Regions from separate parts of the Motilibacter rhizosphaerae genome, predicted to be linked through region 1. Evidence: riboswitches for the same ligand, from Rfam matches in the RefSeq annotation. Region 1 holds a riboswitch; each other region holds the start of a gene.

Region 1 (2,256 bases):
CGCCGTCGTCGAGGACCCGCCCGCGGATCCCGGGGTAGCTCGTCTCCAGCGCCTCGAGCAGGTCGGCGAGGGTCGCCTCGTCGCCCGGCTCTGCGGTCACCTCGGCGGCGCCACCGGTGTAGGTCCGGAGGATCGTCGGGATGCGGACGCTGACGCTCATGCGAGCCCTGCCTTCTGGAACGCGTCGTAGGACGGGGGGATGGTGGCGCTCGGGCCGACGACGGGCGCGACGGCGTCGAGGGTCTTCAGCCCGTCACCGGTGTTGAGGATGACGGTCTCGGCGTCGGGGTCGAGCAGCCCTGCGGCGAGCAGCTTGCGGGTCACGGCGACGGTCACGCCGCCTGCGGTCTCGGCGAAGATGCCCTCGGTGCGCGCGAGCAGGCGGATGCCCTCCACGACCTCCTCGTCGCTCACGTCGGCGATCGCGCCGCCGGTGCGGCGCACGACGTCGAGGGCGTACGGGCCGTCGGCCGGGTTGCCGATCGCGAGGGACTTCGCGATGGTCTTGGGCCGGACGGGGCGGACCACGTCGGTGCCGTCGCGGTAGGCCTGCGAGACCGGCGAGCAGCCCGTGGCCTGCGCCCCGAAGACCTTGTACGGCGTGGCCTCGACGAGCCCGGCCGCGCCGAGCTCCTTGAACGCCTTGTCGACCTTGGTGAGCAGCGAGCCGGACGCGACGGGGGCGACGACCTGCTCCGGGAGGTGCCAGCCGAGCTGCTCGGCGACCTCGAAGCCGACGGTCTTCGAGCCCTCGGCGTAGTAGGGCCGCAGGTTGATGTTGACGAAGCCCCACGGCTGGTCGGCCGCGACCTCGCTGCAGAGGCGGTTGACGTCGTCGTAGCTGCCCTCGACGGCCACCAGCGTGCCGCCGTAGACCGCGGTGGTGACGGTCTTGCCGGCCTCGAGGTCGCTCGGGACGAAGACGACCGAGCGCAGCCCGGCGCGCGCTGCGGCGGCGGCCACCGCGTTGGCGAGGTTGCCGGTGGAGGCGCAGCCGATCGTCGTGAAGCCGAGCTGGCGGGCGGCCGAGAGCGCGACGGCGACGACGCGGTCCTTGAACGAGTGCGTGGGGTTGCCCGAGTCGTCCTTCACCCACAGCGAGCGGATGCCGAGCTCGCGCGCCAGGTTGTCGGCCTTGACAAGCTTGGTCCAGCCGGGCCGCAGACCGGGCTGGGAGGCGACGTCGGCCGGCACGGGGAGGAAGTCCTTGTAGCGCCACAGCGACTGCGGGCCGGCGGCGATCTGCTCGCGGGTCACGCGCGGGACGTCGTAGACGACCTCGAGCGGGCCGAAGCACTCGAGGCAGGCGTAGTGGGGGCCGAGCTCGGTGCGCGTGCCGCACTCGCGGCAGGCGAGGGCGACGGCGGGGCCGAAGGAGGTGACGGAGTCAGAGCTCAGGAGCGTCATGGTGCGAGGCCTCTCCTCATCTTCCCTGCGGTCTTTCCGCAGGCCGGAGTTGGCACCTACTCCACGACGGGCCTCGTGAGGACGAGACGTCGTGGAGGGTTGCCGGGGCTTCAACGGGCCGTTCCCTCTGCCCCTCTGGATGAGCGGTGTTCAGTTGTGGTGCCGTCCTGCCCGGTGGAGCAGTCGGCACGGACCAGGATAGACGATGCTCGCGGGCACCGTCAGGGCGTGCCGAACCACCGGTCCCACACCGGGCCCGGCACGCGGACCGGCAGCGGCGCGACGCCGAGCGCCCGCCACGTCACGGGGCCGACGACCCCGTCGACCGCGAGGTGGTGGGCGCGCTGGAACCGACGCACGGCCAGGGCCGTCGCCCGGCTGAACTGCGGTGCCGGGGCGATCCCGAGCCGCCGCCGCAGCGCCGCGACGGCCGGGCCGTGCGAGCCGCGCTTGAGGACGAGCCCGGCGTACGTCCGCAGGTCGTCGCTCTCGACGCTGACCGGACGGGCGAGCGTCGGGCAGAGCGCGTCGGAGTCGCGGACGTCGTCGTACCACTGGGTCAGCACGACCGGACCGCCGGAGAACGAGGCCTGGTGGCACATCGCGAGCGCGCCCGCGCGGCCGCGGCGCCCGGCGGTGGCCCACACCGGCAGCTCGGAGCGCATGCCGCCGGTGATCTCCCGCCAGCCGTACGCGTACGAGTAGAACCCGACGCCGAAGCCCGCCTCCTGCAGCGCCCGCACCGCGCCGAGCAGCACGGCGCGGTTCGCCGCGGTGTCGTGCGCCCAGTCCTGCACCTTGCGGTGCTCCACGTCGAGCCAGACGACGGGCACCTGCACGCCACGGCCG
Region 2 (2,256 bases), on a different contig from region 1:
CGCGCGACCGGTGCTGACGTAGTCGAGCGTGGCGACGGCCTTGCTCAGGTGGAAGGGCTCGGTGTGCGTGACGGTGGCGCTCGGCACGAGGCCGATGTGCCGCGTGGTCGGCGCCACGCGTGCGGCGGTCAGCACGGCGTCGAGCCGGCCGCGGACCCGGTCGGTGCGGCCGTCCGGCGCGTCGTCGCGCTCGGACTGCAGGGCCAGCCCGTCCTCGATCGTGACGAGGTCGAGCAGCCCGCGCTCGGCCACCGCGACCAGCTCGGTCCAGTACGCCGCCGACAGCAGGTCGTGTGGCGCGGCGGCCGGGTCGCGCCAGGCCGCGGGGTGCCAGCCGGCGCCCTCGAGGCCGACGGCGAGGTGGAGCTGGCTCATCGCTCGCCCTCCCACTCGAGCTGGACCGCACCGGGCCCGGTGAACGAGGCGAAGCGGGTGGTGGAGCGGAAGGCGGGGAGCGCGTACAGCTCGCGCCCCCAGCGCCAGAGGGCGGGCCAGTGCGGCAGCGCCGGGCCGATGCGGCCGCCCACGTTGTGCTCGGCGTCGTAGCGGACCACGGAGACCCACAGCCGGACATCGGCCTCGGTGAGCTGGTCGCCGAGCAGGAACCTGCTGCCGGACAGGCGCTCCTCGAGCTCGGCGAAGCGCGCGAGCAGGCGCTCCCGCGCCTGCGGGGCGCCCGGGCCGTCGCCCCCTGCCACGCTGATGCCCTGGTTGACGTCGGGGCCCAGCTGCGCGTCCAGCGCCTCGATCTCGTCGCGCAGGTGCTCGGGGTAGGTGCCAGCCGTCGCGCCGAACTGCGTGGCGAGGTCGATGCCGAGCAGGCGGAAGTCGTTGCTCACCACGCGGCCGGTGACGCGGTCCCACAGCGTCGGGACGGAGACGAGCCCGTCGAAGCCCGGCTCGGTGCGGTCGTACGCCTCGCGCAGCAGGGCGAAGCCGTTGACAGGGTCCGGCCCGTGCGTCTCGCGGAACGCCCAGCCGCGGCCGTCGCGCTCGTCGTCGACGAAGGACACGGAGACGACCTCGGCCAGACCGTTGAGCGCCAGCTCCAGCGTGACCCGCTGGGACCACGGGCAGAACCAGCCGGCGTAGACGTGGTAGCGCCCACCGACGGCGGGGTAGCCGCTCGCCCCGTCCGCCGTGATGCGGTCGGTGAAGCGGTACACCGGGCGCGTGTCTCCGGGGTCGCGGTGCACCGCGTAGGTGCCGTGCTCCCCCACGTCCACGGGGCTGGCGCAGGTCGCCATGCTCATGCGTCTCCTGTCGTCGGGGAGCACGAGGCCGAGCCCCACGAGGGGAGCCCGGACCCGCGCTTGCCGCGGTGCGGCCGTGTCCTCACCCGGGGCACCCCGCCGCGGTCGGAGGGTTGCCGGCCAGCTAGCCGGGGCTTGTCGCTGGCGCTCGTGACGACTCCGAGCATGCGTCGAGATCCTCGTAGCGGCAACCGTTCTATCGCCCCGTTCCACATCGTGGACAGGTCCTCGAACCGGTCGGCCGGGGGGCCGGAAGCCGCGTACGGTCCTCGCCAGACGACCTGCGGGAAACGCCCCGGCACCGCGGGTCCCGTCCCCGCGGCTCGGCAGGACGCACGCCCGCGTCCCCGGCTCGCGCTCCCCCTCGCCCTGGAGATCCCGCATGAGCGCCACGCAGACGCCCGAGACCGGCACTGCGCCACCGGTCCCGGCCCCGCTCCCGAAGGCAGCCGAGCAGGGCGCCGCCCACGGCAGCGACCCCACCGACGGGCTCCTCCCCGGCCGCCCGCTGCCCGCGCGCCGCCCCGGCCGCTGGGCCGCGACCGCGGTGACGCTGGTGGTGGTGGCGCAGCTGGTGCACGGCCTCGTCACCAACCGCGCCTTCCAGTGGACGGTCGTCGGCGACTGGTTCGTCGACCCCGTCGTGCTCGACGGTCTGCGGATCACCCTCGAGGTGACCGCCCTGAGCGCGGTCCTCGGGGGCGCGCTCGGCGTGCTGCTGGCCCTCGCCCGGCTCTCGGGCGTACCGCTGCTGCAGGGCGCGTCGTGGGTCTACGTGTGGATCTTCCGCTCGGTGCCGATGCTCGTGCTGCTGCTCCTCGTCTTCAACTTCAACGCGCTCTACAGCCGGTTGCAGGTCGGCGTGCCGTTCGGGCCCGGCTTCGCGCACGTCGACACGCTGACGCTGCTCGGCAGCCCGCTGGTGATCGCGGTGGTGGGCTTCACGCTCAACGAGGCGGCGTACGCGGCGGAGCTCGTCCGCGGCGGCATCCTCTCGGTCGAC
Region 3 (2,256 bases), on a different contig from region 1:
GATCGCGACCGCGCCGAGCACGTTGGGCGTGCCGCCCTCGTGCCGCGCCGGGCCGGTCGCCCACACCTGGTCGGTGGTGCTCACCGAGCGGACGGCGCCGCCGCCCGGGAGGTACGGCGCGGCCTCGTCCAGCCAGTCCGCGCGGCCCGCGAGCACGCCCGAGCCGTACGGCGCGTAGAGCTTGTGCCCCGAGAACGCCACCCAGTCCGCGCCCAGCGCGGCGAGGTCGAAGCGGCGGTGCGGCACGAGCTGCGCGGCGTCGACGGCGACCCGCGCGCCGTGCGCCTGCGCGACGCGGACGAGCTCGGCCAGCGGCCACACCTCGCCGGTGACGTTGCTCGCGCCCGTGACCGAGACGAGCACGCGTCCGGGCAGCGCGTCCAGCGCGGCGTCGAGGGCGAGCACGGCCTCCTCGGGGCCGGCCGGCACCGGGAGCAGGACGTGGTCGCCGCGCTCGCGCCAGGAGAGCAGGTTGGCGTGGTGCTCGCTCGCGAAGCTGACGACGGTCACGTCGGCGGGCAGGCAGTGCGCGAGCAGGGAGAACGCGTCGGTGGTGTTGCGGGTGAGGACGACCTCGTCGCCAGGGCGGCACCCGAGGAAGGCCGCGATCCGCTCGCGCGACTGCTCGAGCAGCTCGGTGCTCACCTGGCTGGCGAAGCCGGCGCCGCGGTGGACGCTGGCGTACCACTCCTGGGCGCGGGTCACCGTCTCCTGCACCGCGACGAGCGCGGGGGCGGAGGCGGCGACGTCGAGGTCGGCGTACGCGGTGGTGCCCGCCGCGACGGGCACGAGGCGGCCGGCGCCGACGACGGGGAGCGGGGTGCCGGGGACGACGGTGCCGGTGGTGGGGGCGTCGAGGAGCAGCGTCACGGGACTTCTCCAGGTCCGGGGACCCGGAGGACGACTCGGCGGGTCCGCGCTTGCCGAGCCGCACTGCGCGACCGGCCAGGTCGTCACCCGGAGCACCCCGCCGCGGAGGAGGGTTGCCGACCAGCAAGCCGGGGCTGAACGCTGGCACTCGTGACCTGCGTGCAGTCTGTCACAGCCGCCCGCGGGTCGCGCAAGGGGGATCACCCGGACGGAGCAGCGAGCACGCCGCCACTCGCGTTCACGCCGTCCGCACCTCCCGGAAACGCGGCACCCCTAGCGTCCGCCCCCATGAGCGCACAGGTCGTCGCCGACCCCTACACCTGGCCCTACGACGGTGACGTCGACCCGGCCCGCACCGCCCTGCTCTGCATCGACTGGCAGGTCGACTTCTGCGGCGACGGCGGCTACGTCGACGCGATGGGCTACGACCTCGGCCTGACCCGCGTCGGACTGGGCCCTACGGCCGCGGTGCTCGCCGGTGCCCGCGCCGCCGGGATGCTCGTCGTCCACACGCGCGAGGGGCACCGGCCCGACCTCTCCGACTGCCCGCCGAACAAGCTGTGGCGCAGCAGGAGCATCGGCGCCGGCATCGGCGACCCCGGCCCCCAGGGCCGCATCCTCGTCCGCGGCGAGCCGGGCTGGGAGATCGTCCCGGAGGTCGCCCCCGTCGCCGGCGAGGTGGTCATCGACAAGCCCGGCAAGGGCGCGTTCTACGCGACCGACCTCGACCTCGTGCTGCGCACCCGCGGGATCAGCCACCTCGTGCTCACCGGCATCACGACCGACGTCTGCGTCCACACGACCATGCGCGAGGCCAACGACCGCGGCTACGAGTGCCTGGTCCTCGAGGACTGCACGGGAGCCACGGCGTACGAGAACCACCTGGCAGCACTGCAGATGGTCAAGATGCAGGGCGGTGTCTTCGGCGCTGTAGCGACCTCCGAGGCGTTCCTCAAGGCGCTGGAGGCGCGGTGACCGCCGGCGCCACGGAGCAGCTCGAGCTCGACCGCCCGGACGTCGTCGCCGAGGTCCGGGCGGCGTTCACGGCGTACGAGCAGGCGCTCGTCGACCACGACGTGCCCGCGATGACCGCGGCCTTCTGGGACAGCCCGTCCTGCGTCCGCTACGGCGTGGCCGAGCGGCTCTACGGCGCGGCGGAGATCGAGCGCTGGCGGACGGGCGCCACCCCCGTCGGCCGGGACCGGCGCCTCGGGCCGACGGTCGTCGCGACCTTCGGCACGGCGTACGCGGTGGTGAGCACGGAGTTCCGCTACGCGTCGCAGCCCGGGGCCGTCGGCCGGCAGAGCCAGACGTGGGTGAAGCTCGCCGGCACCTGGCAGGTGGTCGCCGCGCACGTCTCCGTGCAGCCGGAGGACGAGCAGCCCG

What was found. A riboswitch is a leader RNA that binds a small molecule or an ion and turns the genes downstream of it on or off. The one in region 1 is predicted to bind S-adenosylmethionine.
Region 2: linked by a shared signal. The riboswitch ahead of EV189_RS08385 (glutathione S-transferase C-terminal domain-containing protein) and the one ahead of thrC (threonine synthase) in region 1 are both predicted to bind S-adenosylmethionine.
Region 3: linked by a shared signal. The riboswitch ahead of EV189_RS09290 (aminotransferase class V-fold PLP-dependent enzyme) and the one ahead of thrC (threonine synthase) in region 1 are both predicted to bind S-adenosylmethionine.

Annotation. Positions count from the first base shown of each region.
Region 1 covers NZ_SGXD01000003.1:869,022-871,277, forward strand. Annotated here, with positions in the region: gene EV189_RS14760 (MoaD/ThiS family protein) at 1-160, opposite strand, end outside; gene thrC (threonine synthase) at 157-1,407, opposite strand; SAM riboswitch class I at 1,421-1,553, opposite strand; gene EV189_RS14770 (peptidoglycan-binding protein) at 1,629-2,256, opposite strand, start outside.
Region 2 covers NZ_SGXD01000002.1:621,110-623,365, forward strand. Annotated here, with positions in the region: gene EV189_RS08380 (LLM class flavin-dependent oxidoreductase) at 1-375, opposite strand, end outside; gene EV189_RS08385 (glutathione S-transferase C-terminal domain-containing protein) at 372-1,253, opposite strand; SAM riboswitch class IV at 1,305-1,409, opposite strand; gene EV189_RS08390 (amino acid ABC transporter permease) at 1,636-2,256, shown strand, end outside.
Region 3 covers NZ_SGXD01000002.1:813,115-815,370, forward strand. Annotated here, with positions in the region: gene EV189_RS09290 (aminotransferase class V-fold PLP-dependent enzyme) at 1-870, opposite strand, end outside; SAM riboswitch class IV at 912-1,026, opposite strand; gene biuH (biuret amidohydrolase) at 1,159-1,845, shown strand; gene hpxZ (oxalurate catabolism protein HpxZ) at 1,842-2,256, shown strand, end outside.